Regions from separate parts of the Pseudodesulfovibrio sp. lm2024 genome, predicted to be linked through region 2. Evidence: riboswitches for the same ligand, from Rfam matches in the RefSeq annotation. Region 2 holds a riboswitch; each other region holds the start of a gene.

Region 1 (10,490 bases), 1.6 Mb from region 2:
CGTCGAAGGCGTCGAGCAACTCCATCTTGCTGCGGCTGGCCTCGATGCTGATTACGTCGGCGTCCATCCTGGCGATGGCCGAGAGGATGGCGTTGAATTCGCTGTAGCACATGTGCGAGTGGATCTGGGTCTCGTCCCGGACGCCCCCGGCCGTCAGCCGGAAGCAGTCCACGGCCCAGCGCAGGTAGTCGGCCTGCTCGGCCCTGCGGATGGGCATGCCCTCGCGCAGGGCGGCCTCGTCGATCTGGATGGCCTTGATGCCCGCCGCCTCCAGGTCCAGGACCTCGTCGCGCATGGCCAGGGCGATCTGGCGGCAGACCTCGTCGCGTCCCATGTCGTTGCGCACGAAGCTCCAGCACAAAATGGTCACCGGGCCGGTGAGCATGCCCTTCATGGGCTTGTCGGTCAGGGACTGGGCGTATACGGCCCAGTCCACGGTCATGGGCGTCGGGCGGGACACGTCGCCGTAGATGACCGGCGGCTTGACGCAGCGGCTGCCGTAGCTCTGCACCCAGCCGTTCCGGGTGAAGCAGAATCCCTTGAGCTGCTGGCCGAAGTACTCGACCATGTCGTTGCGCTCGGGCTCGCCGTGGACCAGCACGTCCAGCCCCAGCGTCTCCTGCCGGGCGACCACCTCGGCGATTTCGGCCCGCATGGCCTTCACGTACTCCGCCTCCGAGATTTCGCCCTTGCGGAAGCGCAGCCGGGTGCGGCGGATTTCGGCGGTCTGCGGGTAGGAGCCGATGGTCGTGGTCGGGAACAGGGGAAGGTTCAGCCGCTCGCGCTGCGCCTCGGCGCGCACGGCCAGGGGCGAGGCGCGGTCGTACATCTCGGGTGTGATTGCCAGTACCCGTTCGCGGATCGCCTTGTCCGCCACGTCCCGGTGGGCCCCACGGGCCAGCAGGGCGTCCTTGTTGTCCTTGAACAGTTCGGGCGCGCCCTTGCCTTGGGCCGCTTGTTTCAGGGCCGCTATCTCGGCGCACTTCTGGACGGCGAAGGCCATCCAGCGCCTTATTTCAGGATCGAGGCCGGTTTCGGCCGCGGCGTCCACCGGGCAGTGAAGCAGGGAGCAGCTCGATCCGATCATCAGCCGCTCCGGTTTGACCTGCTGGCGGGCCGCATTGACCTTGCGCAGGGCGGTCTCCAGTTCGGTCTTCCAGATGTTCCGGCCGTCCACCAGCCCCAGAGACAGGGTCATGTTCGGGGGCAGCTTGCCCAGCAGCTCCGGCAGCTGGCCCGGCGCGCGGACCAGGTCCGCGTGCAGGCCGTCAACGGGCAGGGCCAGGGTCGTGTCCAGGTTGTCGCCCAAGGCGCCGAAATAGGTGGCCAGGAGCAGGCGCGAGCTGATCGCCGCTTCGCGGATGCGCGCGTAGGCAGTGGCAAAGGCCGCCCTGGCCTTGTCGGAAAGGTCCGTGCACAGGACGGGTTCGTCCAGCTGGATCCAGGCGCACAGCCCGTCCAGTTCGCGGATGACCGCGCAGTAGGCGTCCACCAGGGAGTCCAGGTGCGCCCAGCGGTCGCAGCCGGAAACCTCCTTGGCCAGCAGCAGGAAGGTCAGCGGGCCGACCAGGACCGGTTTGGGCGAAAGGTCCATGGACCGGGCCGACTCCACCGCCTGGAGCAACCGGCTGCCGGTCTTGGCGAAGGTCGTGTCCGGGGCCAGTTCCGGGACGATGTAGTGGTAGTTGGTGTCGAACCACTTGGTCATCTCCATGGCCGGGACGCCGTTTTCCGCGTCGCCACGGGCCATGTGGAAATAGGTCTCGAGAGGCAGTTCGCCGCCGTTCCAGCCGAAGCGGGGCGGGACCGCGCCGAGCATGGCCGCCATGTCGAGGACGTGGTCGTACAGGGAGAAGTCGCCCACCGGGACGAGGTCCAGCCCGGCCTCGGCCTGGACGGTCCAGTGCCGTTTTTGCAGTTCCTCGGCCGTGGCGTTCAGATCGGCCTCGGCGATCTCGCCTCGCCAATACTTTTCCAGGGCCCATTTCAGTTCCCGGTCGATCCCCATGCGGGGGAATCCCAAAACGTGCGCGTGCATGTCTGCTCCATGGTTACGGGTGAAAAACAGTCCTCGCCCACCCCGCGACGCCTGTCGTCGCTTTGGCCGGGCGTGGTCGCGAATTCATCGCGTCACGGCAAGACGTCTTCTGGCTTCCGGCCCCGTCATGTTGATTCCCTTCCCGAATCCGGTGGTCCTCAACGGGTGTCTGCCGGTTACAGCGGCCCGTCCGCAGCGGCTTTTCACCGCTTTCCGTTTCTTGCCGTATCCTTATATCAAGATGTATTGATATTATACCGTCCCCCAAATGGCAAGCATTTGTTCGGAGCGGCTGAAAATGCACGTGGGCAACGCAGGTCCGGTTGATCTTCCTGCCGTGGGAGCGGGCGTAAAAGCAGGAAGGTGAACTTGGAAAATGGAGTGGTTGACAAATAATGGACAGCCTCCTAAGTTTCATGAAAATGATTTTCATATTCAATCAAACAAGGCGACATGCGGCAATAGCAGCTACGGATGTCCAGCGTAACCGCCAAAAACGGAGTTGAACATGATTTCCTCCTTGTCCGCACGCTGTACCGGGCCCGCCCAGGGCCCGTGCGCACGACACAACTTCAACACTGTGAGGAAAACACCATGGGCAAGGTATTGATCGTCTACGGTTCGACCACCGGCAACACCGAGAGCGTGGCGGACGCCATCGCGAAATTCATGGAAAAGAACGGCCGCACGGTGGAGACCAGGAACGCGGCCGACGTGGCCGTGGAGGACATGGCCGACGGCTTCGACGCCGTGCTGCTCGGGTCTTCCACCTGGGGCGACGACTCCATCGAGCTCCAGGACGATTTCGTGCCGGTCTTCGACAACCTGGACAAGGCCGGGCTCAAAGGCAAGAAGGTCGCGGTCTTCGGTTGCGGCGACTCGTCCTACGAATACTTTTGCGGCGCGGTGGACGCCATCGAGGAGAAGGCCGAGGACCTGGGCGCTGTCCTGGTCGGCGATCCCCTGAAGATAGACGGGGACCCCGACATGGGTGACGTCACGGCCTGGGCCGGAACCATCCTGCCCGGGCTCTAGGTCCGCGCCGGGTTCCTCTCCGGAATGAACTCGCCGGAAACGGCAAAGGCTTGGGAAGTTGCCTTCCCAAGCCTTTTTTAGGGAGATCGGGATGCGGGGGCAGGCCCGATCCGAGGTGTCGTTTTTACCCGTGCGTCAGTGGGACATGGCCAGGGCGTAGGGATCGGCGCCAGCGCCGGAGACCTTTTCGGCCAGAGAGGCGGGGCCGGTGAACCGGCCGAGGTCCTTGATGCAGGTCAGCTTGTCCTTCATATTCATCTTGGCCAGCTTCCAGGACATTTTCACGCGGGAGATGAAGAACAGCGGGTTGCTCTTGCTGCCGGACGGGGCGCGGTCCGCGTTGGTCACGCCGGTGAAGGACTCGGACTTGGCCCAGTCAAAGCCGATGAACACGCCTTCGCAGGTGTCCTTTTTCTTGTTCACGCGCATGGCGATGAGCGTCGGGGCCACACCGTCCCGGGCTCGCTTTTCGGCGGCCCCGGCCGTTTGCACGGAATACGCCCCGTGCTTGCCTATGGTCGCGCCGTAGGCGGATTGCAGGGCGTCCATGGCACAGATGGGCGGCGCGCCCACAAAGACGTAGGCGTCGCCCGGTCCCAGCGGCAGGTTTTCATCGAGATACGCCTTGGCCATGAACCCGGCGTTCAGGCCGGGGCAGAAGTGGTCGTGCAGCTCGGCGCCCTTGAGCATGGGCCATGGGGCGTCCTCTGCCCAGGACAGGGAGATGGAGGCCACGGAGAACAGACGGCTGCCGACCAGCCCCTTGCGCGCGGCGTCCCAGCCCTCGGGCCGGAACAGGGAAGCCGGGGCCAGGTCGATGGTCTGGCTCTCGAATCCGCCAGGGGAGAGCTTGATGAACACGGCCGCCTGGTTGTCTTTGCGGAAGACCGAGAACCAGAGCGGTTCCGTGCACGGCGTGTTGACCAGAAGAAGGGTTCGGGTGCCCGGCGTCCTGCCCGTGGCCCGGGCGACCACGTCCAGGTAGGCCTCGGTGGATGCCGCGTCGGCCTGGCCGTAGCCCGCATTGGTCAGGACCATGAAGCCCGGCGTGTCCGGGCTCACGGCCAGGGTTTTCATGGCTGTCTTCAGGGCCATGTCGGCAGCGTTCATGCGCGGCGTCATTTTCGGGCCGAATCCGGCGGCAAAACCGGTGGAAGCCGTCAGGAGGAACAGGAGGAGGACCGTTTGAGCGAGAAGAGTGTTCTTTTTCATACTGCATTACACCATAATGTTTAAGTGTTGGTATGTCGTTCCTGTATAATTTTATGAAATTCGTAGCAATAAAAAGCCGGAGAAAGTACAAGCGCTCCGGTTGAAGGTGTCCGGTTTTACCGGACATTTTAAGAGTGGGCCGGATGGACGGTGCCGGAGGGGGATCGCCAAGTTCTCCGGCAGGAGGCTGCGTCTCAAGGCGGGGCGGTGCGCAGGGCATGAAAAAGCCCGGAAGGAAGACCTTCCGGGCCGAAATCGCGATGTGCGCGGGTGCTGGATTATCCGATCAGTTCGCGGACCACCTTGAGGGCGGCCTCGTAATCGGGCTCCTCGGTGATTTCCTTCAGGTACTGGACGTAGGCGATCTTGCCGTCCTTGCCCACCACGAAGACCGCACGGGTCAGCAGGCGCAGTTCCTTGATCAGGGCGCCCCAGTTCTCGCCGAAGGAGGCCTGGGCGTGGTCGGACAGGGTCTGCACGGCTTCGATTCCGGCCGCGCCGCACCAGCGGGCCTGGGCAAAGGGGAGGTCCATGCTGACGGTCAGGATTTTCACGTCGTCGCCCAGCGCCGTTGCCTCGGTGTTGAAGCGGCGCGTCTCCATGTCGCACACGGGGGTGTCCAGGGAGGGCACCGAGGCGATGACCAGCACCTTGCCGGAATAGTCGGCCAGGGTGGCGGGGGCCAGGTCGTTGGTGGTCACGGTGAAGTCGGGAGCGGCGTCGCCGACTTTGATCTCAGGGCCGATAAGGGTCAGCGGATTTCCTTGAAACGTGATGATTCCGGTTCTTTCACCCATGATATGCTCCTTTCACGAAAGTGGGTTGGTCATTCTCATTCAAATAAGTATCCACAATGGCGTGTAAAGGCGCAACCAATAATTATTCTCGTTCTTTTCGGCTGGCTTGCGCGGCCGGGGGGATGGAGGCCGGGACGCGTTGCCCTTGCCAGTCATTGAGAAGGTCCACGGTTCAGCCGCATTCAATGGGCAATATCTATGCTGCCATTCCCAAACCGGCACATAATGTAAGGGAGCCCGACAAAGTGTCGGGCAAGATGACATTTTTCACACATTCAAGGCGTCAAAACCCGTGTTCTACATGTCTGGCATGTTTTGTGCTTAATTCCGATAAAACAAAACGGGGAATTCAACGTGGGAGACACCATGAGACGCTTTATTGCATTTATACTGTTCGCTATCTGCCTGCTCCAGGCACCGTACGCTCTGGCGTATTCGGTGTCTTTCGCGGACAATGTGAACTACTGGGAAGGCTACGGGAACGACAACCGGGATTGGGTTGACGGTCGTTGGACCCAGCAGAACAACCGGGATGTCATCGGGGCACCGGATCTGGTCGGCGGGAATTTCATCTTCGACGGCCACACTCTTTCCGGGATTCAATTGAACTACACGAGCACCGGCCGGCATCTCGTGCCCGGCGACTGGTTTTTCGACACCAACCAGGACGGGTCTTGGGACTATGTCCTGCACCATACGCTGCGGGTTTACCGGGATGGGTCCATCTCCAGGGAAGAGTTCGGTTATGGCTTGTTTGCCGTGGATCTGTCCTATGAACACGGCAATATGACCGGCTACCAGGAGTCCTTCTGGCCTTGGGGGACCGAGGGCAGGCACGACCACCCGGTCCGGGCCTGGGTCGACCTGGATGAGGTTCTGTCGGGCGTCGGCTACGACGGCTGGGACTACTGGATCGCGGAAAACAGTCTGGGTGAGACCAACTGGTCCGACATCAACCTCGATTTTACGGGTCTCCGGGCGTTCACCTACGGATTCGCCATGACCTGCGGCAACGACGTGCTCTTCGGCGAAGCCCGGGTTCCCGCTCCCGAACCCTCCACCTTCCTGCTGCTCGGTTTCGGCGGTCTGGGCCTGCTGCTCTATGGCCGCAAGAGGAAGCGTTCCCTCTGATCCATGTTATTATCGTAATGGATGGCCGGGCAGTCTGCGGACTGCCCGGCCTTTTTCGGTGGGCCGCGCCTCCGTCCATAGGGGGCGGGCCGTCCGTGTCGCCATTCGGGCCGATCCGGAAAGTCTTGAAAAATCGGAAAAGGGGGGTATGCTCAAATCGAGTGTTGGCGCGGTTTTTATTCACGCGGCCGGTCTTTGTCCGGAAAAAACGGAATCGGGAGTTTCTCCTATGGACAGAAAAAACGCGCCTATGTATAGAATCGCTAACTTTTGTCCATCGTCCGTTGACAGGCCGCAGGCTATTGAACAAGGAACCGTGGAGTGGAACCGTTCGTGGGAAAGATACTGCTGATAGACGACGACCCGTTTCAGTGCGCCGCCGTCGAGTCCATCATCAAGAAGATGGGCTACGACTGCCATTGCGTGTACTCCGGGATAGAAGGGCTGACGCTTCTCAAGAGCAGCCACTTCGACATCATCTTCCTTGATCTCAACCTGCACGAGGGCAACGGGCTGACCCATATCCCCCGTCTGACCCAACTCGACCCGGATGTGGATATCGTCATGCTCACCGGCGAGTCGGATACCGACTCCATCTCTCAGGCCTTTGCCGCCGGGGTCAAGGACTACCTGGTCAAACCGATCAAAGAGGACCGCTTCCGCCAGGTCATCCAGAACCTGTTGCAGCAGAAGACTGTCCAGAAAGAGCAGACCGACACCCTGGACCGCGACGAGATCATCGGCGACAGTACCGCCCTGAACCAGTGCCTCGAACGGCTGGCCATCTCCGCCAAGGGCAACGGCAACGTGCTCATCACCGGCGAGACCGGAACCGGCAAGGAACTCTTTGCCCGGGCGCTGCACAACAACAGCGACCGCAAGGACAAGCGGTACATCGTGGTGGACTGCACCAACCTCCCGTCGACCCTGGCAGAGAGCCTGTTGTTCGGCCATTCCAAGGGGTCCTTCACCGGGGCGGACCAGGACCGCAAGGGGTTGTTCCATCTGGCCCACGGCGGCACTCTGTTCCTGGACGAAATCGGCGACCTCGACCTGGGCATCCAGAAGTCTCTGCTCCGCGTCCTCCAGGAAAAGACCTTCCGTCCGCTCAGCTCCAGCAAGGAAGTCTACAGCGATTTCAGGCTGGTGGCCGCCACCAACCGGAACCTTGAAGAGATGGTCGCCAGGGGCGAATTCCGCAGCGATCTCTACTACCGGCTGCAGAGCTTTATCATTGAGTTGCCGCCCCTGCGCGAACGCAACGGCGACATCGAACTGCTGACCCGCCACTACCTGCCCACACTCTGCAAGGAGAACGGCATGGAGGAAAAGGAGGTCGATCAGCAGTTCATCGAGACCCTGCGGCTCTATGACTGGCCCGGCAACGTGCGCGAGCTGGTCAACGTCCTGCATGTCTCGCTACAGAAGGCGCGCTTCTCCAAGTACCTGAATATTTACCATCTTCCCCAGCAGCTGCGCATGCGTCGCGTGTTCCAGGACATGGGTGAAAACGACCAGCCGCAGCCGGGTGTCAATTCCATGCCGAGCCTGTTTTCCCTGCCCACGACGGCGGAGGAGTTCCCGATCATGAAGGCTGCCCGCCAGGAAGCGGTGGAGGCCATGGAGCAGGCCTATCTGCAACGGCTGGTTCAGTTGAGCGACGCCTCCATATCCACGGCCTGCAAGCTCTCCGGCCTTTCCCGCGCCCGCCTGTACGAGCTGTTGAGCAAGCACAACCTGTCCCTCAAGACCAACTGACGAGCCTTGATCGGGGTTTTTCTCGTTGCCGACGTCCCCTCTGGCGCGAAATTTGCATAAAAAAATCACATGTACGACTACAAGACCAATAAGCGGATGCATGTCGCCGTGAAGGATGACGCGGCGCTCACCGAGATCGTCAACCGGCTTGGAGCGCTCGTTGGGAGCGCTGCGGCGGAAGACGGCCCGGATGCGCTCGAAAGGCGAAGCTGCCCGCGCAGGTCCGTCATGATCCCCGGACTTGTCCAGGTGCTGAAGTCCTGCGGGGAGATCATGGTCTTCCCCGTCCAGATTCGGAACATCTCCAGCCAGGGCATGCTCCTTGAATTCAAAGACAAAGGTCACGTGTTCGCCGGTATGCTCAAGCAGATCGAAGGGCTGAGCGTGACCTTCCAGGTGGATGACTCGGTCGCCACCCTGGAGTGCCTTCCCACGCGTATCGTTCTCGACGACCCGGTGGAAGTGGGCGTCGAGGTCTCGGACGAATCCGACGACAAGCCGCGCGTCCAGCGCTTTCTCATGTAGTCCTTCCAGTCCGATCCTCCCCCTGGGACACACGGATGGCCGCGCCCGGCGAGTCAGGGACGTGCCCTCGGGATTCGTCACATTTCCACAATAATTACCGGCTGCTGCAATGCGATGAAAGGCGGGGCCGCAATGTTGCGGGATTCTGCCTCTTTTCCGTCAGCTGTCGGATTGTCAGACACATGGCCGGGGTCTTTCCGGGGCCGGTCCACGCGGCTTTGTTCCGCGTGGGTGACAGGCGTGCTTTTTTTCGTCCGGTTGAGGGGCGGCCCGTTGAGCATAGCTCCACTATATAATTCGACAATCTCGGAGCGATTTCGGACGTGGCCGGGGATGGAACCCACGGCGTCCGTCCGGTCGGGCAGGAGGGGTGGACCGGGCACCGCTTGCGGTATGTTTATTGCAAAAAATTAAAGATTGTTGAGGCATTGGAATGGGGCTCCGGGGGGTCGCCCCGCACACGGCACGATACGTCCTGAGGAAGTTGAAAAGATGTCTGAATCGGTGAAAATATGTTTCGATATGAATCGGGAAAATTTTCAGGTACTTAAGCGCGTCGCCAAAGCAGAAGGGGTGGACTGTTCCCAGTATGTTTCGAGCCTCGTGGAAGGGGCTCTGAAAGATTTCGTCAGCCGGGATTGGTCCGTCAACGGCAAGGAGCGGCGGCGCTATCACCGGGTGGATGTGTCGCTTCCCGCCATATCATGCGTAAAGTTTTCCGACAGGGAGATGCGGAGTTATCCGGTGGTGGTGGACGACATTTCCCAGGGTGGATTGCGGATATCCTTCAAGGACATTCCTCCGGAATTGGGGGATAAGCTCGCAACCTCCTCATTTTTCGAGGTGTTCTTCACCTTGCCTCATCTCTCGCAGACGGTCTCGTTCTACTGCAGGCGGCTGCGCCACAAGGTTGACCGCGATGTGACCATGGTCGGGGTGTTCGAGGGAAGCAACCCGGAAACTGTCTCCACGGTGGACGCCATGATGGAGTACTATACCGCCTAGACAACGCGCATTTGTTGTTGCCGGGCTCGCTTGTCCCGCCGATAAGCCGACGGCCCGCTCCCATTCGTTAAGAAATCCGACAGACAGGTGCCGGTCCGCTGCCGGCATGGACGCCGCAGTGGGCGTTGCGTTTTGCACGCGGGCCGCGTTCTAGCCTTCGGCGTCCCGGTAGCCCCGGGGATTCTTAGACTGCCAGTTCCAGGTGTCGCGGACCATGTCCTCGATGGTGTGGGTCGCCTCCCAGCCGAGTTCGCGCCTGGCCTTGTCCGTGGAGGCGTAGTTGGCGGCCACGTCGCCGGGGCGGCGGGCGGTGATCTCGTAGGGGATGGTGACGTTGTTGATCCGCTCGAAGGCGTGGACCAGTTCGAGTACGCTGCACCCCTTGCCCGTGCCCAGGTTGTGGATCGTGTAGCCGGGTTCCTCCTCGAGCTTGCGCAGGGCGGCCACGTGGCCCCGGGCCAGGTCCACCACGTGGATGAAGTCGCGCACGCCCGTGCCGTCCGGGGTGTCGTAGTCGTCGCCGTAGATGCTCAGCTTCTCGAGCCTTCCGACGGCCACCTGGGCGATGTACGGCATGAGGTTGTTGGGGATGTCGGCGGGATCTTCGCCGATGAGTCCCGAGGGATGCGCGCCCACCGGGTTGAAATAGCGCAGGATCGACATGTTCCAGTCCGGCTCGGCCGTGTGCAGGTCCTTGAGGATTTCTTCTATGTACAGCTTGGTGCGGCCGTAGGGGTTGTAGGCGCTGGTCGGGGTCTCCTCGGTCAGGGGGAGTTGGTCGGACAGGCCGTAGACCGTGGCCGAGGAGCTGAAGACGATGTTCCTGGCCTTGCCCGCGCCCATGCCCTTGCACAGGTTGATCAGGCTGAGCAGGTTGTTCTCGTAATACATGAGCGGTTTCTGCACCGATTCGCCCACGGCCTTGTGCCCGGCAAAGTGGATGGCCGCGTCGATGGTCTCCTCGCGGAACAGGGCCCGGACCTCGCCCA
Region 2 (10,490 bases):
TTACCCCTGTTCCCGGGCTAATGTGTTACCTATGTACCCGGGCTGTACCCCCTTTCCCCCTTCCCCCGGACCCCCATCCCCCTTTCCCTCCTAAACTTCTTATCGCCGCTTCGCGGGGAGGGAGAGCGTGGATGCGTCCTCTTCTTGGAAAAGAAACCGCGTCCAACAAGGGGCGGCGATGAGGCAAAACCTACCTCAACCAACCGCACGCGCGAATGCGCAAACAAAAAGTTTGGGAGGGAGAGAGGGGTTGGGGGGTCCAGGGGGGAAGGGGAGAGAGGGGACCTTTGTCTCAAAAGGTCCCCTCTCTCCCCTTCCCCCCTGGCCGCCGGAGGCGCGACTTACATCAAACTTTCGATGTACAGCGCGGCGGCGAAGAGGTCGTCGCAGACGTGGTCGGCGCGTTGGCCGCACTTGGCTTCCTGGGCCGCGCCCTTGCCGGTACGCACGAGGATGGAGGTCGCGCCGGTGTTGTTCCCCAGCCCGATGTCGGCGGACTTGTCGCCGATCATGAACGCCTGGGCCGGGTCGAAATCGAGCTGCGCGGCGGCCTGTTCCATGAGGCCGGGCTTGGGCTTGCGGCAATGGCACTTGTCCTTGGGCTCGTGCGGGCAGTAGAAGACGCCGTCGATGGCCACACCCTCGGCGGCCAGCAGCTCGATCATGCGCTCGTTGCAGGCGTGGACCGCGTCCTCGCCGTAGTAGCCGCGCGCCACGCCGCTCTGGTTGGTCAGCACGGCCAGGCCGAAGCCCATGCCCTGCATCCGTTTGAGGCCCTCGACGGCCTGGGGCAGAAGCTCCACGCCGTCCGGGTCGTGCAGGTAGTGCTTGTCAAAGATGATGGTGCCGTCGCGGTCGAGCAGGATGTAGCGCTTGAACATGGTCACTCCGTCCCGCCGACCAGTTTTTGTAGCATATCCAGGGCGGCCCGGAAGCTGTCGATGGACGCCTCGCCCGTGCCCACCAGGTCGTAGCCGGTGCCGTGGTCCGGCGAGGTGCGCGGATACGGCAGGCCGAGGGTGACGTTCACGGCGCGGCTGAAATGGAGCAGCTTGAGCGGCGCGAGCCCCTGGTCGTGGTACATGGCCAGCACGGCCGGATACTGGCCCTTGGCCGCAAAGTGGAAGATGGTGTCGCCGGGTATGGGGCCCGCCGCGTCGATGCCCTCGGCCCTGGCCTGCTCCAGGGCCGGGATGACGGTGGTGATCTCCTCGTTGCCGATGCGCCCGGACTCCCCGGCGTGGGGGTTCAGGCCGCACACGCCGATGGGGCCTTCCAGACCCAAGGTGCGCACGAAGTCGGCGGTCAGGCGCAGGCAGTGCAGGATACGCTCTCTGGTGACCAGGGCGGGCACGTCGCGCAGTCGCGGGTGGGTGGTCACCAGGCTGACGCGCAGCTTGGGCGAGGGGTCGTCCGGGTCGTGGCCGCACAGATGCATGCACACGTTGTCGCGGCCCACGCCGAGCTTTTCGGCGAGAAATTCCGTATGGCCGGGAAAGTCGAACCCGGCGGCGTTGAGCATGGCCTTGTTCAACGGGCAGGTCAGCAATCCCTGGGCCAGGCCCGACTTCAGGACCTCGATGGCCGCGTCCAGGCTGACGCCCGCGGACAGACCGCCCTCGCGGCACGGCGCGCCCGGAGGAAAACAGACGTCGTCCAGCTCGGACGGCTGGTGGATGTAGACGCCGGGCCCCTTGTCCGTGATCTGGTCCGGGGAATCGATGGGGGTGAAGAAGCGGGCCGCGCCCAGCCTGGCCAGTTCGCGGTCCAGGGCCGGTGCCGGGCCGATGAGCAGGAACCGGTCCGTGGGCTCGCCGGAGTCCAGGAAATGGCGGGTGACCAGCTCGGGTCCGAGGCCGCAGGGGTCTCCGAGGGTTATGCACAGGGTTCGCATGATGGTCTCACCTTGAATGCGGTCGGTTCGGGATAGGCCGGTTTCGGGAGGCTACGCCGGGGTCCGGGCCAAGTCAATCCGCGTCCGGACAGGGGGTTGCGCCGTTCCGGAGCGAGGTCTGGTAGTCGGCCAGGATCAGGGCGTGGTCAAAGGCCAGTTCGGGCCATTGGCCCAGAGGATAGACCCTGGCCTCGGCCGCGTCGTCGCCCGCCGCGAGCTGCGACGGGTCCTCGGGCTCGCCGGTGTAGACCACGCTCATGGTGTGGCCGCGCGGGTCGCGGTTCGGGTCGGAGTAGACCCCGAGCAGACCGGTCAGCCGCACGGTCAGCCCGGTCTCCTCCCGCATCTCGCGCACGGCCGCGTGCTCGCAGGTCTCGCCGTAATCCACGAACCCGCCGGGCAGCGCCCAGCCCAGCGGCGGGTTGCTCCGCTTTACCAGGACCACGCCCTGCCCGCCGCCTTCTACCGGCATGGCGATGATCACGTCCACCGTGGGAGTGGGATTTCGATATACTTGAATTTCACCCCCGCAATGGGGGCAGGTCTGCACTTTGCCCATGGCACGCTCCGTTGGCTGTTGGATACGGCAGGACTGTCCCCAAACACGGCCACGAAGTCAAACCCCGGGAAAGGGATTCCACTTTTTTTACTCTGCCGAGATCCCCTTCCCGCCCCGGATACACCCGACGCAAGAGGCGATGATGCGGCTGAAAAGGAGCACAGAAAAACACCCAACATGCCGCTTTTATAATGATTATTATTGCGCAGCAAACCATACGAGAAAGGCTTCATCGGACCATCCGGTGAAGCCTTGGCTTTCTCGTGTGCAAATAAAAGGAAGAAGTTGATTTGATATGTAGCAACCGCTGTGCCAAAGTCTAAAAAGACGGCAATATTTTATTTTTAACCTATAAAATCAATATGCTATAGAAATACACCTGAAGAATAAAAAATCCTGCCCCCGGAAATGGGTACAGGATTTTTTACCTCGGACCGGCAAAGGTCCATTTCCCGTGTATACGGGTTCAAGTTTTTTAACCCGCCCGAACGGATCAGGCGTTGCGCACGGCCACGGAGAACCCCTTGTCGCAGAGTTTCTTGATGGATATCTCGCCCTCGCGGATGATTTCGAGCTTGCTGGAGCCGAGCATGCGGACCACGGTGGACGCCTTGTGGCCGCGCGGCCACGGCGGGTCGAAGTAGTAACCGTCGACCTTTTCCAGGAGCGCGGGGTCGATGTCCTCGGGCAGGGCCGCCGGGGGCTTGCCGGACAGGTTGGCGCTGGTGGCCACGATGGGCTTGCGGAACCGGCGCGACAGCTCCGAGGCGAACGGATGGCCGGACCAGCGCACCGAGGTGTAGCCCTCCTCGTCGGACAGCCAGGCGGGCAGTTCGGGCAACGCCTTGACCAGGATGGACAACGGACCGGGCCAGAACGCTTCGGCAAGGTCCAGCAGGGAGCGGGACTTTTCGGCGGTGACCAGGTCGAGCATGTCCAGGCCGCCGATGATCAGCGGCAGGGGCCGCTCCTCGGAGCGTCCCTTGACCTCGGCCACGCGGTCGCAGGCCTTTTCGCTGGTGGCGTCGCAGCCCAGCGCGTACAGGGTTTCGGTGGGATATATGACGATGCCGTCGGAACGAAGGACCTTGAGCAATTCTTGCATGACTCTCTCCTTACCTCGAATACCATTGGGTTTTGAGCGATTCCAGTTCCTCCCGGGAGAAGGAGGATTCGTCGTACATGCCGGCGGCGTCGCGCTGGGTGAACGCCTGATACAGGATGATGGCCGCGGCCACCGAGACGTTGAAGCTCTGGACCATTCCCTGCATGGGAATATAGACCTCGTCCGGGACCAGCCTGGCCAGCTCCGGGGAGGTGCCCCGGTGCTCGTTGCTCAGGATGATCGCCGTGGGCCGGGTGAAGTCGAAGTCCATGACCGGACGGGCCGTGGCCGAAAATCCGGTGCGCAGTATCTGCATGCCCTGCCCCTTCAGTTCGGCGATCATCTCGTCCGCGTCGATGTGCTCGGTGCGTTCGATCCACTTCTTGGCCGAGGCCGAGCTCTTCTGGGCCAGGTCGGGCCACTGCGAATCGGTATAGTACAGGTGCACCCCTGCCACGCCGAAGGCGTCGCAGCTTCTGAGGACCGCCGAAACATTGTGGGGGTCCCAGATGTTGTCCATGATCAGGGTCAGGTCCGGCTGCCGCCGGGACAGCACCTCGTCGATACGTTTCTTCCTTTCATCCGTTATCTGTCTGGGCATGCGGCGTTGGTATCCATTCTGCAATGGTTTGGCAACCCCGGACACACTTCAAGGCGACGCAACCGGCCAGATTATAATGTGATGCGAGTTATAAATTCCTATCATCATATTGACATTTTTTCATTTTACGTAGGAAAAGAAGATGTGAATTCTCTTTCCAAGGTAAGAAAGCGGGGAACGAAATGCGTGCACTCATTGTCGAAGACGAATTCCTGAGCCGCAAGGTCCTGCGGTCGTTCCTGATGACCCTTTTCGAGGTGGACATCGTGGTCAACGGCAGGGAGGCGGTGGAGGCGTTCAAGATGGGCCATGACGAAAACAGGCCGTACGACCTGATTCTCATGGACATCATGATGCCCGAGGTGGACGGGATCGAAGCGTTGCAGAAGATTCGGGACCTCGAGACGAAACACAACTACCGGCCGAGGGTCAAGGTGATCATGACCACGGCTCTGGACGACCCCCGGACGGTCATCCGGACCTTCCACGACGGCGAGGCCTCGGCCTACATTGTCAAGCCGGTCGCCAAGGACAAGTTGTACGCCGAGCTGGAAAAGCTCGGGCTCCTGCACAAATAAAGCCGAGGACCCGTCATGAGCGAAGACCCGATGGTCGAGGAGTTCTTCTCCGAAGTCAACGACAAGTACTACCCCCAGGTGATGGAGGGTCTCGAACTCCTCGAGGGCGAGGATTTGCCCCAGGGCATCGAGATCCTGGCCCGCCCCCTGCACACCATCAAGGGCGTTACCGGGTTCATGGCGGGCTTTGAAGAAGCTTCCCACTTTACCCACAAGATTGAGGATTTCCTGAAAAAAGTACAGTCCGGCGAAGTCGAGTCGACACCGGACAACGTGACCCTGCTCTCGCGCGGGGTGAACATGATATTCCAGGTTCTGGAACAGCTCAGAGAGGGCGACACGGACACCGGGGAACGCGAGGAAGTCCTGGCCCTGATCAAGGAGGCGTCCTCCAGCGAGCAGTCCGAGGGCGAATCCATGGGAGCCGGCGTGGACGTGGAGACCCGGGACGGGGTGACCGTGATCACGGTCAAGGACCCGCGCGTCCACCTGGAGGGCCACGTCAAGCCGATCATTTCGGCCATCCTGTTCATCGAGCCCGGCGACCCGGTGCTCCTGGACCTCGGCGGGGTGCTGACCTTCGGCTCCGGCGCGTGGGCCGCCGTGGCCAGCATGGGCACGACCTTCAAGATCGCGGCCTGCTCCCTTTCGCCGGACGCCAAGCAGACGCTCATCGGGTGGGGCTTCGACAAGACCATCTCCGTTTATCCCGACAGGGAAACCTATTTCACCGCGCAATAAGGGGAAGCCATGCAAGACAGCATCATCCAGTGCATCGAGGACATCGAACAGCAAATCCTCGAAGTGGACGCCACCGGCCAGGGGGTCGAAGCGGTGGTGGACGCACTCGGCCTGTCGTGCATGCAACTCTCCTCGGCCGGGGTCATCGCCCTGCTGGACATGCTCAAGGACGGCATCACGCCCGTCAGCAGCGACATCATCACCTCCCTGCTCGGCATCTGCGAGGCCCAGAAGAAGTTCTTTTTCGCCCTGGGCGGCCTGCTTGAGGGCAGCGCCGACGCTCTGGCCAAGATCAAGCGCTCGCCGTCCGCCCCGGCAGTAGAGGAATCCGAGGAGGACGCGGCCAAGGCGTTCTCGGAACCGCCCACTGCCGAGGCCGACGCGCCCGAGGAAGAGGACGCGCCCGCCGAATCCAAGGCCGACGCCAAGCCCGAGCCCAAGGCCGAATCCAAGGCCGACGCCAAGGGTGCGCCCGCGGCCATCTCCTCCATCCGCGTGGCCACCGACCGGCTCGACCGGGTCATCGAACTGGTGGGCAAGCTCATGGTCACCTACGCGGTCATCGCCCAGGGCGGGGCCACCAGCATGACCCAGATGGCCTCCAGCCTGCGCGAGCTGGACAACGTCATCACCCGGCTCCAGCAGGAGGTCAACGCCATCCGCCTGGTGCCGCTCAAGCAGATTTTCATGCCCATGCACCGGCTGGTCAAGAGCCTGTCCCAGAAGATCGGCAAGAAGCTCGACTTCGAGGTCAAGGGCGACGACCTGGCCCTGGACAAGACCATCGTGGAATCCCTGAACGAGCCCCTGGTCCACCTGCTGCGCAACGCCGTGGACCACGGCCTGGAAGACCCCGAGGGGCGCAAGGCCGCGGGCAAGTCCGAGACCGGCACCGTGACCCTGTCCGCCTGGCGCAAGGGCGACAGCGCCTTCATCCAGGTCGGCGACGACGGGCGCGGCCTGGACCCGGACCGCATCCTGGCCAAGGCGCTGGAAAAGGGGCTGGCCGACCCGGACAAGGAATACGAGACCGAGGAAATCCTCCAGTTCGTCCTCCAGAGCGGCTTTTCCACGGCCGAGAAGATCACCGACGTGTCCGGGCGCGGCGTGGGCATGGACGCGGTGGTCAACGCCATCAAAGTCGCCCTGGACGGCGAGGTGTCCATCAAGAGCACGCTCGGCAAGGGCGCGGCCTTCACCATCGTCATCCCCCTGGACCGCTCGGCCAACGAAGGCATCGTGGACGCCCTGGTCTGCAAGGTGGGCGGCGATACCTTCATCATGCCCAGCCGCGACGTGGTCGAGATCTACATGCCCCGGCACAACGACGTGGTCCAGCTGCCCGACGGCCGCGAGACCGTGGACGTGCGCGGCGAGGTCCATTCCCTGCTCCGCCTGGCCGACCTCCTGGAACTGACCCCGGAGATCGACGACATCGAGATGGCCCAGGCCATCGTGGTCCGGGTGGGCGACTACAAGGGCGCCATCCTGGTGGATGAAGTCCTCCGCCAGCAGCAGGTGGTCATCACCGGCTTCACCGTGCCGGTGCATGAAATCTTCCAGATCCCCATCCTGGGCTACGGCATGATGGGCGAATCCGACGCCCTGGTCATCGACGCCGAGGAGATGATCCAGCAATTCCAGGATCGCATCGCCAAGGCCGCCGACTCGTCCTTGACATAACCGCCGCCCGGAGCATAATCCTCAATCTTCAGGTGTCCTCGGACTCAATAGGGAATCCCGTGCGAATCGGGAGCGGACCCGCCGCCGTGACGTCCTGCCGAACCGCTGCCATTCATGCCACTGGGGTCTCCCTGGGAAGGCGGCAGCGGGAGGGACCAGCCGGAAGACCTGCCTGATGCGCGCAATGGACTTGCCACGGTGGTACGTGGGCTTGCCGCCGAGGTATCGAAGGGATAATACGGACCCCTTCCTCTGAATTCGAAGAGGAAGGGGTTATTCATTTCCCGGACCCGCCCCTTTCGGAGAACATCGATGAACCTGTTCAGAAACTCCATCTTCCTCCTGCTCGTCCTGCTCATGGCCGTACCGGCCCAGGCCGGGCACCACGACGAGGGCCCGGCCAGACCGGCCATCGTCCTGGCCGCCTTCGGCACTTCCTACCCCGAAGCGGTCAAATCCATCCTGAACATCAAGACCAAGGTGGAGGCGGCCAATCCCGGCGTGCCCGTGCGCCTGGCCTTCACCTCGAACATCATCCGCCGCATCTGGCAGAAGCGCCAGGACGACGCGGCCTGGAAGACGGCGCACGCCGACATCCCGGAGGAGGTCCTGTACGTCAAGCACCCCCTGGCCACCATCGCGGACCTCCAGAACGACGGCTACCGCGACATCACCGTGCAGTCCCTGCACGTCTTCGCGGGCGAGGAGTTCCACGACCTGATCACCCTGGTCGGCTCCCTGAAATCCATCCGCACCCTGAAGCCCCGCCACGCGCCCTTTGTCCGCCTGGCTCTGGGCCGTCCGGCCCTGGGCATGCCCGGTGAGGACCATCCCTACACCGAGGACCTGGCCAAGGCCGCCAAGGCCCTCAAGGCCGATGTGGAACACGCCCGCAAGATGAACGCCGCCCTGGTTTACATGGGGCATGGCAACGACTACTTCTCCACCGGCATCTATTCCGAATTCCAGAAGGTGCTGCAGGACGAATACGACTACCCCATCTACATCGGCTGCGTGGAAGGCTTTCCCGGGTTCGACGACATGGCCGCGCAGCTCAAGGGCGCGGGCAAGAAGAACATCCTGCTCAAGCCGTTCATGATCGTGGCCGGCGACCATGCCACCAACGACATGGCGGGCGATGAGGACGACTCGTGGAAGGTCATGCTGACCAAGGCCGGATACAAGGTCACCCCCGACTTGAACGGCCTGGGCATGATGGACGCCTGGGCCGACATCTATGTGGACCACGTCAAGGACGCCATGGCCCAAAAGCAGGGCGCGGAATAGGTTCATGACGACCGCCGCCTCCCGTACCCCCCTTCGCAACGGCCTGACCGTGGCCCTGCTCGCGGCAGCGCTTGCCGGGCTGGCCCTGGCCGCCTGCGGCCTGGGGGTCATCCCCATCCCGCCGGGCGAGGTCCTGCGCGGGCTGCTGAACGGGCTCCGGGGGGCGGCGGATTCGCTGGACACCACCACGGCGGGCATCCTTCTGGACGTCCGCCTACCGCGTATCCTGACCTGCGCGGCCGTGGGCTTCGGCTTGGCCGTGGCGGGCGCGGTCTTCCAGGGACTGCTGCTCAACCCCCTGGCCGACCCGTTCACCCTAGGCGTGTCCTCGGGCGCGGCCTTCGGCGCGGCCCTGGCCCTGCTCCTGGGCCTCTCCTTTTTCGGCCCGGCCACCCTGCCGGTCCTGGCCTTCGCGGGCGCGGCCCTGACCCTCTTCGCGGTCATCTCCCTGGCCGGGCGGGACGGCGAGCTGTCCCCGGCCTCGCTCATCCTTTCAGGGGTCATCGTCTCGGCCATCCTCTCGGCGGGCATCAGCTTCATCAAGTACCTGGCCGACGAGCGGGTCTCGGTCATCGTCTTCTGGCTCATGGGCAGCTTCGTGGGCCGCACCTTGAACGACGCGGCCTTGGCCGGCTCGGCATCCATCGCGGCCTTCGCGATCTGCCTCTACTACGGACGCGACCTGAACATCATGAGCCTGGGCACCCGCTCGGCCCGCAGCCTGGGCGTGGACACCGGCCGGGTGCGCCTGATCCTGCTGGTGACCGCTTCCCTGGTCAGCGCGGTCTGCGTGTCCGTGAGCGGAGTCATTGGCTTTGTCGGGCTGATCGTGCCGCATCTGATGCGCATGGTCGTGGGCCCGGACAACCGCTGGCTGCTGCCCGCCTCGGGCCTGGGCGGGGCCATCCTGCTCCTGCTGGCCGACACCGTGACCCGCGCCCTGCTGCCCCACGAGGTGCCCATCGGCGTGCTCACCGCGCTCATCGGCGGCCCGGTCTTCTGCTGGATCTTCAGCCGCTCCCGGAGGCTGGCCCGTGGATAGCGCCACCTTCACCCTGCAGGACCTCGGCTTCGCCTACGGCGACGCGCCGGTGCTTCGCGGCCTGGACCTGGGGTTCGCCCCGGGCATGGTCCACGGGATCATCGGTCCCAACGGCAGCGGCAAGTCCACCCTGCTCGGCCTGCTGGCCGGACTGCTCGCGCCCACCTCGGGCGCGGCGCGCCTCAACGGCGAGGACGTGTCCGCCTGCCCCCCGGCCCGGCTGGCCGGGCTCTGCGCCCTGGTCTCCCAGGACCAGCCCCTGCGCTTCCCGTTCACCGTGGCCGAGACCGTGCTCATGGGGCGGCACCCGCACATCCCCCGGTTCAGCCGTCCCGGCCCGCGCGACATAAAGCGCGTGGAACAGGCCCTGGCCGCCATGGACCTCACAGGCCTGCGCCACCGCGCCGTGGCCGACCTGTCCGGGGGCGAGCGCCAGCGCACCGCCGTGGCGCGCGGTCTGGCCCAGGACACCCCGGCCCTGCTCCTGGACGAGCCCACCTCGGCCATGGACATCCGCCACGCCATGGCGACCATGGAGGAGCTCGTCCGGCTGGCCGAAGCGGGCCGCACCGTGGTGGCCGTGCTCCACGACCTGAACCTGGCCGCCCGGTACTGCGACAACCTGGTCATGCTGGACAAAGGGGCCGTTCACGCCTATGGCAACGTTTCCCGCACGCTCACTCCCGAAAACATCCACGCGGTCTTCGGCGTGCGCGCCGCCGTTCTGGAAACCGAATACGGACCGCACATCGTCTATATCCAAGGAAACTGATCTTGAAACGCCTCTTCTTCACCCTCGCCTTCATCCTGTTCCTCTGCTCCACGGCCCAGGCCCGGACCATCACCGACGACTCGGGCCGGACCGTCTCCTTCGACAAACCGTTCACCCGGATCATCTCCCTGTACGGCGCGCACACCGAAAACCTCTTTTCCCTCGGCCTGGACGAGCAGATCATCGGCGTGTCCACCGACGAGGACTACCCGGCCGCCGCCCTGGGCA
Region 3 (10,490 bases), 1.6 Mb from region 2:
GGACGGGCGCATCGTCAACCCGGGCTTCTCCTTCCATGGGTTGTCCGAGGACTTCCAGCCCATTGTCGACGCCTACCCCTGGGTCTTCTGCCAGATCCAGTACAACTACCTGGACACCGACTTCCAGGCCGGGACCAAGGGGCTGGAATATGCGGCCTCCAAGAAGATGGGCGTGGTCATCATGGAGCCCCTGCGCGGCGGCAATCTGGCCCTGCCCGAGCCGCCCCGGGCCGTGGCCGACATCTGGGATCTGTCCGAGACCAGGCGCACCCCGGCCGAATGGGCCCTGCGCTGGGTCTGGAACCACCCGGAGGTGACCGTGGTCCTGTCCGGCATGAATGACGAGGAGCATGTCCGCCAGAACCTGGGCGTGGCCGGGCAGGCCGAATCGGATTCCCTGACCCGCGTAGAGCTGGACCTGGTCAAGCGCGTGGCCGACACATACCGTCAACTCATGCAGATCGGCTGCACCGGCTGCGGCTACTGCATGCCGTGCCCGGCGGGCGTCCAGATCCCCACCTGCTTCGATATGTTCAACAAGCTGCACATGTTCGGCAACGAGGCCGAGGCCAAGCACATGTACAATTCCTTTGCCGCGGGCACGGTGCTGCAACGCGATCCCGGCTTCGCCTCCCAGTGCGTGGAGTGCGGCCAGTGCCTGGAGAAGTGTCCGCAGTCCATCGAGATCCCGGAGGTCCTCAAAAAGGTGGCCGCCGCCCTGGAATAACGGGACGGGGGCGCAACCGTCCGGCGCATCCAGTCGCAAAAAACGGCCCGGAGTTTCCTCCGGGCCTTTTTTGCGCCGTAGGCAAGGGGCGTCGCATGTGATACCGCATGGTTGGCGCTCGGCTTCGGCGCTGTTTACGGTAATAAGAAAGGAGGGCGTTCGGTGAAATACGCGGGATCGTGCCTGTGCGGCAAGGTCGCTTTCGAGGTGGAAGGCGAATTCGAGAGTTTCTATCTGTGCCATTGCGAGCGGTGCCGCAAGGACACCGGGTCCGCCCATGCGGCCAACCTCTTTTCGTCCACGGCCGGGCTGCGCTGGCTGCGCGGCGAGGATCTGGTCCGCACGTTCGATTTCAACGCCACGGGCCACATAAAGAGCTTCTGCGCCGAGTGCGGCTCGGCCCTGCCGAATCTCCAGATGGACGGGACGCTCCTGGTGGTCCCGGCCGGGAGCCTCGATTGCGATGTGCCAATCCGGCCCGACGCGCATATCTTCTGTGCGAACAGGGCCAACTGGGACAACGGGCTGGAAGGCCTGCCCCGGTTCGACCGGCTCCCGGAAGGGGACTGAGGCGGTCTCCATTGACAGGATAAAAAAACAAAGGATTTCGGGCAACGGCGCGAAGTCCTTTTTTTATATGGGAGAAGGCGTCCGGCAAAGCGGTTCGCCGCCGCGAGACCGGTCTTACGATTCGTCAGGCGGCGGCGCGGTGGATATCCGGGGACTCGGCCCGGTCCGCAGGCGCGAAGGTCTCGTCGATGCGGTGGGCGATGCGGCCCAGAAGGTTGCGGTCGTGGCTGATGGCCAGCACGCCCACGCCGTGCCGCTTGGCCCAGCGCAGGACCGCGTCCCAGACCATGGCCTGGGTGTTGGGGTCGAGCATGGCGGTCATCTCGTCGGCCAGCAGATAGCGCGTGTGCGGGGCCATGACCCGGGCCAGGGCCAGTCGCTGGAGCTCGCCGCCGGACAGTTCGTGCGGGTAGCGGCCCAGCCAGGCGGGTTCGATGTTCAGCCGAGCCAGGGTGCGTCCGTCGGGCCGCCATCCCTCGTTCAGGCTGTCGCCCAGCTTCCAGCGCGGGTTCATGGTCAGCTCCGGATGCTGGAAAATGAGCTGCACCGGGCTGAAGGCGCGCCGGGGCAGGGGCTGGCCGTCGCAGGTGACCGTTCCCTGTTGGGGAGCCAGGTGTCCGGCCAGGAGCTTGGCCAGGGTGGATTTGCCCCGCCCGCTGGGGCCGGGCAGGCCGACGACCTCGCCGGGCCGGACCGAGAAGGTCAGCCTCTCGATGATCCAGGACGAAGTCTCGTAGCGGAAAAACAGTTTGTCGCCCTTAAGCATGGCAGCACCTCACCTGTCCGCCGCCCACCGCGCGCAGCGGCTGGGGGCTTTTGCAATCCTCGGAGCGGTCGGCGCAGCGGTCGGCGTAGACGCAGCCTTCGACCCGGCTGTCCTCCAAGGGCTGGTTCCCGGACACATAACGGAATCCCTGCTGCGGCAGGGCGTTCCACAGGGCGCGGGTGTATGGGTGGCGCAGCCGCCCCCGGCCCGCGAAGTCCGAGGCCGGGGCCGTCTCCACCGTGGTTCCGGCGTAGATGACCGCCACCCGGTCGGCGATGGTCACGGCCGCGTCGATGTCGTGGGTGATGAGCATGATCCCCTTGCCCGAGTCGGCCAGCTCGCGCAGGTGGTCCAGGGACTGGCGGATGACCTCGGCGTCCAGGCCGGTGGTCGGCTCGTCCGCGATGAGCAGGTCCGCGTCGCCCGCCGTGGCCGTGGCCGTCAGCACCCGCCGGGCCATGCCGCCCGACACCTGGAACGGGTACATGGCCTTGACCCCGGCCTCCAGGTGGTAGCGGGCAAAGGCGTGGTCCGTGTTCCGGGCCGCGTCCATGCAGCACTGTCCGCTCAGGCGCGAGGCCCGGTAGACCTGCCTGCCCACTTTGGACAGCGGGTTCAGGTAGGCCACGGACTGGGGGATGAGGGCGATCCGTTTGCCGCGCAGCCTTTTCACGTTGCGCGGGGTTACGGGCTCGCCCTGAAACAGGATGTCGCCGGTGTGCCGGGCGTTGCCCGGCAGCAGGCCGAGGACCGCATGGGCCAGCAGGCTCTTGCCCGAGCCGCTGGAGCCGACCACGGCCACGATCTCGCCCGGGGCGATGTGCAGCGACAGGTCGCGCACCGGGTGCAGGGTGCAGCGTTGCCATCCCCGGTCGTACCGGGAAAATTCGATGGACAGGTTGTGGACCGACAGCATGGCTACTCCTGGCTGGTTTTTGGATCGGTGATGACGCGCAGGCCGTTGCCCAGCACGTCGAAGAGCTTGACCGTGACCAGCAGGGACAGGCCGGGCAGGATGGCCAGCCACCAGTAGCCGGTCGAGATGTGGCGCATGGACTCGGACAGCAGGATGCCGATGGACGGGTTGTGCGGCGACAGCCCGAAGCCGAGGAAGGTCAGCCCGGCCGCGTGCAGGATGGCGTGGGGGAAGAGCAGGATCAGCCCGATGGTGAACTGGGGCACGATGTGCGGGAGCATGTGTTTGCGCGCAATCCACCAGGGGGAACGGCCGAGCCTGCGCGAGACCATGACGTATTCCGCCTGCTTGAGCTGCAGGATTTCGGCCCGGATGATGCGCGCCAGACGGGGCCAGTGGGACACGGCCACGGCGATGATCACCCCGGTGGCCCCGCCGCCGCAGGCGAACGAGACCAGGATGAGCAGGACCAGGTGCGGGGTGGCCATGACCAGGTCGATGAGCGTGGTCACCACCGCGTCGGTCCGCTTGCCCATGGTCGCGGACAGGGTGCCGAGCACGGCCGAGACCACGGAGCTGACCGTGGCCGCCAGCAGGCCGATGCCCAGGCTGCGGGTCAATCCCTTGACCGTGCGCACAAGCATGTCGCGGCCCAGCCAGTCCGTGCCGAAGGGGTATTCCAGGCAGGGCGGCAATTTCTTGTGCAGGAAATCCGTGGTCAGCCCGGTATCGCCCATGAGCCGGGAGGCAGTCGCCAGGGCGGCGAAGTATGCCAGGCACAGGCAGAGCACCCAGGCGGCGCGGCCCCGGCCGTCCAGCAGGCGCAGCCGCCCGGCCACGTGGTGTATCCGTTGGGACAAAGTGGGGGAGGCGGTGGCGGTGGTCATCGCGCCTCCTCCGCGCCGACGCGGATGCGCGGGTCGAGTACGCCGTACAGGATGTCGGCGATGAGGTTGCCCGCGAACACGAACACGGCGCTGAACAGGGTGATGCCGAGCAGCAGCGGCACGTCGCCGCGTATGCCCGCCTCCACCGTGGCCTTGCCCAGCCCGGGGTAGGAGAAGACCTGTTCGGCCAGGACCGAGCCGCCGAACAGCTCGCCCAGGGAGGCGAACTGGAGGGTCACGGCGGGCAGGGCCACGTTGCGCACCGCGTGCCGCCAGGCCACGCCCGCGCGCGACTCGCCCTGGGCCAGGGCGAACAGGGCGTACTCGCTGTTCATGGCGTCGATGGTCTTCTCGCGGGTGTGCAGGGCGATCTGGGCCACGCCGATGACCGACAGGGTGGCCGCCGGGAGAATCAGATGGTGCAGCCGCTGCCACAGGGTGGCGTCATCCGGCGACACGCCCGGCGGGGTGGCGCAGCAGATGGGCGTCCAGGCCAGGGAGACCGAGAACACGGCCAGCAGGACCAGCCCCATCCAGAAGGACGGGGTGGAGGCCAGGGTGTAGCTGTAGACGCGGATGACGCGGTCGGCCAGGGAGTTGCGGTTGGTGCCCGCCGTGACCCCCAGGACGAAGCCGAGCAGGCCGGACAGCAGCCAGGCCGAGGCCATCAGCCACAGGGAAGTGACGAACCGCTTGCCGATGACCGTGGTCACCGGCTCGTTGAAGATCATGGATTGGCCCAGGTCGCCCCTGAGTACGTGGCCCGCCCAGATGACGAACCGCTCGGGCGCGGGCTTGTCCAGCCCCCAGCGCTCGGTGATGCGCCGCTCCTGCTCCTGGCTGATCTGCATGCGGTCGATGCCGATGTAGGCGTTCACCGGGTCCACCGGCGACAGGGAGACCAGGGTGAAGGCCAGGACCGAGACCAGGGACAGGATCAGGGCCAGACGCCCGAGCTTGCCCAGGCAGAAAGATGGTGAAATGGCGTGCATTGCGGCTCGTTCCGATCCCGGGGCGCGGGCAGCCCGCGCCCCGGGGGATGGTTGGTTAGTCTTTCCAGGTCCACTTCTGGATGTTGGCCGTCACGGGCCAGCCGTGGCCGTGGGGCTCCACCTGGGAGACGCCCACGTCCAGATGCTCGCTGACGAAGTAGGTATGCTCCAGGTTGACCAGCCAGACCCAGGGCGCGTCGCCCCGGCTGTTGCTGCCGGTCGTACCGTCCCATTGGGCCTTCTTCCACAGGGGCAGGGAGGCCTCGTAGCTCTCGGCCGCGACGGCCGCGTCCAGGTACTCGTCAACCTTGGCGTTCTTGTAGTAGCCGGGGTTGTTAAAGCCCTCGCCCGCGTGACGGCTCGAATAGAGCTGGTAGACCTCGATGGGGTCGTGGGCCCCCCAGCCGAAGACGATGACCTCGGAGTGCATGAGGTGTTTGATCTCGTCCCAGCTGCGCTTGCCCTCGACCACGGCGTGGATGCCCACGGGCCTGAGCATGTCGGCCACGGCCAGGGCCAGGTACTGGCGGATGGCCCGATCGGCCGGGTAGATGACCGTGAACTCGGCCTTGACCCCGTCCTTTTCGACGATGCCGTCGCCGTCCGCGTCCTTCCAGCCCGCGTCGGCCAGGATCTTGCGCGCGGCGTCCGGGTCGGCGTCCCTGAAGACGTTCTCCGGATTGTCCCAGGGCAGGCCGTCGCAGGGGCCGTAAGCCGGGCGGCCGAACCCTTCGAGCACGCCCTTGACCAGCATCTCGCGGTCAACGGCCACGTCGATGGCCTTGCGGATGGCCGGGTCGGCGGTCACGCTGTTGCCGATGGGCGCGCCCTTGTCCGTGACCTTGCCGGTGTTCGGCACGCAGGGGAACATCAGCCCCCGGTTGTCCACACTCTTGACCGGGTGGAGGACCATGCCCGGGATGGTCTGCACGGCCAGGGCCTGCGGGACCACGACCACGTCCACCTTGCCCGCCTTGGCCGCGGCGAAGGAGGTGTCCTCGTCGGTGAACAGGAAGACCAGCCGCTTGAAGTGGGGCTTGTCCCCGTAATAGTGCGGGTTCACTTCCGCGATCATCTGCTGGCCCTCGTTCCATTCGACCATCCTGTACGGGCCGGAGCCCACGGGCTTGCGCGCGTAGCCGGGGCCGTGCAGTGCCTTGGGCACGATGCCCAGGCTGACCAGCCGGTTGATGAAGGTCGTGTCGCGTTTCTTGAGGGTGATGCGCACGGAGTATTCGCCGGTGGCCTCGGCCTTGTCCATGTTGATCAGGTCCACCTTGCCGCCCGCCTTGGCCGCGGTGTTGTAGGTGTAGGCCACATCCTCGGCGGTCAGTTTCGAACCGTCGGAAAATTGGACGTCCTCGCGGATGGTCACGTCCCAGGTCAGCCCATCCTTGGACAGGGTCTTGTCCGTGGCCAGGTCGTTGACGATGTTCAGGTTCTCGTCGCGCTTGAGCAGGGTGGACTGGAACAGGGGATTGCCGTAGCGCCCCCAGCCCAGGGTGGGATCGTATCCGTCGTCCGGCTCGCCCTTGACCGCCAGGGTGAGCGTATCCTTGGCCAGGACCGGGGTCGCGGCCAGGGTGCACAGGACCAGCAGGCCTGCCAATGCGGCCAGGACCAGCCTGCCCGCACGGCATTGGATGAAAACGTGCATGAACTCCTCACTTTGAGTACTTGTTTCGGAAAAGATTGCGTTAAATAACACCATTATGAAAAACGTGTCAATTGACACATATGAAAATGAAAAAAGATAGCTCGACTTTCAAGGATGCGCACTGTGCGGGGGAGTTGGAGGGGGAGTTCATGAAAAAGGCCCGGCCTGCATGGTGCAGGCCGGGCCTTGGTTGTCTTGTCGCGCCGGGGCCGGGGTCAGTCGGACTGGTCCGATGCCAGGTCGCTGATCGCCTTGAGGGTCTTGCCCCGGTCCTGGGCCAGCTTCTTCCACTTCTTCTTTTCCTTCTTCAGGGCCTCGACGGTGTGCAGGAGGTCCTGCACGGTGCGCGCCGGGTAGCCGTGCGTGGCGCGGCTGCCCCTGCGCAGTTCCTCGTCGTTGTGCTGCCGGATGGAAGCGAGCTGGTTGGCGTCGAGTATCATCACGTTCCCGTATCAGGTCAGGCGGCGGGCTCGCAAGCGGGTTCGCAGGCCGACGAGCAGAAGCTCAGCTGCGAGTATTCGACGCGTTCCCTGTACTCTTCCTGCTTGCCCTTGTTCCAGCGGCCCACCGGGCGGTAGTAGCCGACCACGCGGGTGTAGACCTCGGTCTCCTTGTCGCAGGTCGGGCAGTTGAAGTGCTCGCCGTAGATGTAGCCGTGGTCCTCGCAGACCGAGAAGGTCGGCGTGACCGAGATGTACGGGATCTTGGTCTTGCTCATGGCCTTGAGCAGGAAGTTCTTCACGCTCTCCTCGTCCGGGGCGGCCTCGCCCAGGAAGGTGTGGAAGACCGTGCCGCCGTTGTACAGCGTCTGCAGGTCGTTCTGGTGCTCAAGGGCGAAGAAGACGTCCGAACTGATGCCCACGGGCAGCAGAGTGGAGTTGGTGTAGTACGGGGTCTCGTCGCCCGAGGTGTGAATGTCCGCGTACAGCTCCTTGTCGATCTTGGCCAGCCGGTAGCAGGTGCCTTCGCCGGGCGTGGCCTCGAGGTTGTACAGGTTTCCGGTATCCTCCTGGAACTGGACCACGAGCCTGCGCAGGAGATTGAGCACCCGCTGCATGAGCCGGGAGCCGGACGGGGTGTCGAGCCCCTTGTGCAGCAGGTTCATGCACGCCTCGTGGCCGCCGATGAGGCCGATGGTCGAGAAGTGGCCCTTGAACCCGTTCTTGAGGTAGCGCCGGGAGAACGGGAACATGCCCGCGTCCAGGTTCTTCTGGACCACCTTGCGCTTGAACTCCAGGGACTCCGAGGCCAGCCGGGCGTACTCGGTGACCAGGTCCATGAAGTCCTCTTCGTTGTGGGCCAGGTAGGCCAGCTTGGGCAGGTTCAGGGTGACCACGCCGATGGATCCGGTCAGGTCCCCCGCGCCGAACAGGCCGCCGGTCTTTTTGCGGATCTCGCGCAGGTCCATCTGCAGACGGCAGCACATGGAGCGCACGTCCTCGGGGTTGAGGTCCGAGTTGATGAAGTTCTGGAAGTAGGGCGCGCCGTACTTGGCGGTCATCTTGAGCAGCAGCTTGCCTTCCTCGGATTCCCAGGGGAAGTCCTTGGTCACGTTGTACGTGGGGATGGGGAAGGAGAAGATGCGCCCGTCCGCGTCGCCTTCGAGCATGACCTCCAGGAAGGCCCGGTTGAACATGGCCATTTCCTCGGCGTACTCGCCGTAGGTGGAGTCCTGAAGCTCACCGCCGATGATGACCGCCTCCTTGGCGATGTGCGCGGGCGGCACGAAGTCCAGGGTGAAGTTGGTGAACGGCGACTGCCCGCCCCAGCGCGAGGTGGCGTTGAGGTTGTGCAGCAGCTTCTGGATCTGCTGCTTGACGTCGTGGTAGCTCAGCCCGTCGTTGCGGATGAACGGGGCCAGGTAGGTGTCCACGTTGTTGAAGGCCTGGGCGCCTGCCCATTCGTTCTGCAGGGTGCCGAGAAAGTTGACCATCTGGCCGCAGGCCGCGTCAAAGTGCTTGGCCGGGGTGGACGAGCAGCGGTCGCGCAGGTTGAATCCTTCGAGCAGCAGGTCGCGCAGGGACCAGCCGGAGCAGTATCCCGCCAGGCCGAAGGACAGGTCGTGGATGTGGAAGTAGCCGTGGGTGTGGGCCAGGCGGACCTCCTCGGGGTACTTCTCGAGCATGTACCGGGCCTGGACCGAACCGGCCATGTGCAGGATCAGCCCTTGGAAGGAATGGGTCATGTTCGAGTTCTCGTTGACCCGCCAGTCCACGTTGTTCAGGTAGCCGTCCGTGACCTTGGCGATGTCCAGGAACGCCTCGTCCTGGGAGCGCAGCTCGCGCCTTTTTTCGCGGTAGATGATGTACCGCTCGGCCACCTTGTACAGGCGGGCCTCCATGAGGACTTCCTGGACCATATCCTGGACCTGCTCCTGTTCGGGGATGTCCACGTCCTTGAGTTTCTTGGCCACCTTGCCGGCCAGCCGGTCGGCCAGCAGCGGGTCCTTGATGCCGCTGCCCTTGAGGGCCTTGAAGATGGCGGTGCCGATCCGCTTGGTGGACCAGGTTTCGATGCAACCGTCTCGTTTGAGGATTTTGCTGGGCATGTAAGTCTCTTGCAGGCAACGCGGAGGACGGCGCACGGTCAAAGTGCGGCCGCGGTGAAACTGCCTGCGCTGTCGCCGATGTACGGTGTCGCGGCGGAACCGCGAACCCGGCGACGGTTATCGGGTGGGCTTCATTCTTGTCCGCATGCGGGTTCCGCGATCCGCATCCGGCAGGAAACGCTTCAGGTAGGTCTTCTGGCTCTCCCCGTCCGGCCCGCCTTCCCGCCTCGCGGCAGTGGCATGTGGGCCGGACCTTCAAGGGGATTACAGCGGCGGGACCGCTCCGGCTTCGCACCGGATTCCCTGTTATGGCCCTGGGGCCACCTGAAGGACATCTAGAACTTCTCGAGAGTAGCCAAAGGCGGGGTGAAGCGCAAGGGCCGAATTCACCCAACCGGCTCTGCCGGGTCAGCTGCCCAGTTCCGGCACCTCGGACAGGATGTCCAGGCAGACATCGGCATTGTTCAGGGAATACAAATGGATACCGGGCGCGCCGAGGTCCAGCAGCTCGCGCACCTGGCGTCGCGCGATCTCGATTCCCTTGCGCCGTACCGCCTCGTCGCCGCCTTGCCTGTCGGCCTCCTGGAGCTCCAGGTAGAGCTTGAGCGGGATATTCGCCCCACACAGGGACAGGATGCGGTTTAAGGACGCCATGCTCAGGACCGGGAGGATGCCCGGCAGCACGGGATCGGTCACGCCTCGTGACTCCAATCGGCGGACCAGGTCGCGGTAGCGGCGCACGTCGAAGAATAGCTGGGTCACGGCGAAGTCCGAGCCCGCGTTGAATTTGTGGCAGGTCCAGCGCAGGTCGTCGTCGATGGACGGGGACTCGGGGTGGGCGTCCGGGTAGCAGGCCGTGGCCACGCCCATCTCGGGCCAGTCCGCCTTGACGAACTCCACCAGGTCCGAGGCGTGCCGGAAGTCCTTCCAGGTATCCTCCTCGTTGCCCGGCATGTCGCCGCGCAGGGCCAGGACGTCGTGGATGCCTGCGTCCCGGAGCCGGTTGACGTACTCGGCAATGGACCGCTTTTCGGCCCCCACGCAGGTCAGGTGGGACATGACCGTCAACCCGAACCGTTTGTGCATCTCGGCGGCGATGTCCAGCGTGTTGTCACGGAACGACCCTCCGGCCCCGTAGGTCACGGAGGCGAAGACGGGGTCGAGTTCGGCCAGCCGTTCCACCTGGCCGAAGAAGCGGGGCCACTGCTCCCGCTCCTTGGGCGGGAAGAATTCGAGGGAGAGGAAGGGGGATTTGTCCTTGATGCGGTCGATGATCTTCATGGGGTATCCTTGTGAGGGGCGGGCGGGAAGCCTTCTTCCCGCCCGGTCTGGAGTGGTGGTTAGCGTTGTTCCTCGCGCAGCCTGCGGGCGGCCCGGACCATGTTGTCCAGCGAGGCCAGGGTCTCGGGCCAGGCGCGGGTCTTCAG

The links. A riboswitch is a leader RNA that binds a small molecule or an ion and turns the genes downstream of it on or off. The one in region 2 is predicted to bind cobalamin.
Region 1: another riboswitch for cobalamin. It lies ahead of metE (5-methyltetrahydropteroyltriglutamate--homocysteine S-methyltransferase); the one in region 2 lies ahead of ACR42D_RS06055 (sirohydrochlorin cobaltochelatase).
Region 3: another riboswitch for cobalamin. It lies ahead of ACR42D_RS13770 (ribonucleoside triphosphate reductase); the one in region 2 lies ahead of ACR42D_RS06055 (sirohydrochlorin cobaltochelatase).

The regions. Positions count from the first base shown of each region.
Region 1 covers NZ_CP195092.1:2,905,355-2,915,844, reverse strand. The annotation lists gene metE (5-methyltetrahydropteroyltriglutamate--homocysteine S-methyltransferase) at 1-2,038, opposite strand, end outside; cobalamin riboswitch at 2,121-2,312, opposite strand; gene ACR42D_RS13755 (flavodoxin) at 2,633-3,073, shown strand; gene ACR42D_RS13750 (FmdE family protein) at 3,209-4,285, opposite strand; gene tpx (thiol peroxidase) at 4,564-5,082, opposite strand; gene ACR42D_RS13740 (PEP-CTERM sorting domain-containing protein) at 5,449-6,213, shown strand; gene ACR42D_RS13735 (sigma-54-dependent transcriptional regulator) at 6,547-7,971, shown strand; gene ACR42D_RS13730 (hypothetical protein) at 8,200-8,496, shown strand; gene ACR42D_RS13725 (PilZ domain-containing protein) at 8,989-9,501, shown strand; gene galE (UDP-glucose 4-epimerase GalE) at 9,652-10,490, opposite strand, start outside.
Region 2 covers NZ_CP195092.1:1,336,457-1,346,946, reverse strand. The annotation lists gene gmhB (D-glycero-beta-D-manno-heptose 1,7-bisphosphate 7-phosphatase) at 342-881, opposite strand; gene pdxA (4-hydroxythreonine-4-phosphate dehydrogenase PdxA) at 884-1,894, opposite strand; gene ACR42D_RS06085 (NUDIX domain-containing protein) at 1,968-2,453, opposite strand; gene ACR42D_RS06080 (L-threonylcarbamoyladenylate synthase) at 2,947-3,558, opposite strand; gene ACR42D_RS06075 (TrmH family RNA methyltransferase) at 3,569-4,159, opposite strand; gene ACR42D_RS06070 (response regulator) at 4,342-4,737, shown strand; gene ACR42D_RS06065 (Hpt domain-containing protein) at 4,753-5,478, shown strand; gene ACR42D_RS06060 (chemotaxis protein CheA) at 5,488-7,161, shown strand; cobalamin riboswitch at 7,175-7,351, shown strand; gene ACR42D_RS06055 (sirohydrochlorin cobaltochelatase) at 7,474-8,448, shown strand; gene ACR42D_RS06050 (FecCD family ABC transporter permease) at 8,453-9,490, shown strand; gene ACR42D_RS06045 (ABC transporter ATP-binding protein) at 9,483-10,262, shown strand; gene ACR42D_RS06040 (ABC transporter substrate-binding protein) at 10,265-10,490, shown strand, end outside.
Region 3 covers NZ_CP195092.1:2,915,991-2,926,480, reverse strand. The annotation lists gene ACR42D_RS13810 (aldo/keto reductase) at 1-727, shown strand, start outside; gene ACR42D_RS13805 (GFA family protein) at 890-1,297, shown strand; gene ACR42D_RS13800 (ABC transporter ATP-binding protein) at 1,422-2,063, opposite strand; gene ACR42D_RS13795 (ABC transporter ATP-binding protein) at 2,056-2,979, opposite strand; gene ACR42D_RS13790 (ABC transporter permease) at 2,982-3,866, opposite strand; gene ACR42D_RS13785 (ABC transporter permease) at 3,863-4,858, opposite strand; gene ACR42D_RS13780 (ABC transporter substrate-binding protein) at 4,914-6,515, opposite strand; gene ACR42D_RS13775 (hypothetical protein) at 6,731-6,955, opposite strand; gene ACR42D_RS13770 (ribonucleoside triphosphate reductase) at 6,973-9,063, opposite strand; cobalamin riboswitch at 9,232-9,406, opposite strand; gene ACR42D_RS13765 (methylenetetrahydrofolate reductase) at 9,472-10,344, opposite strand; gene metE (5-methyltetrahydropteroyltriglutamate--homocysteine S-methyltransferase) at 10,404-10,490, opposite strand, start outside.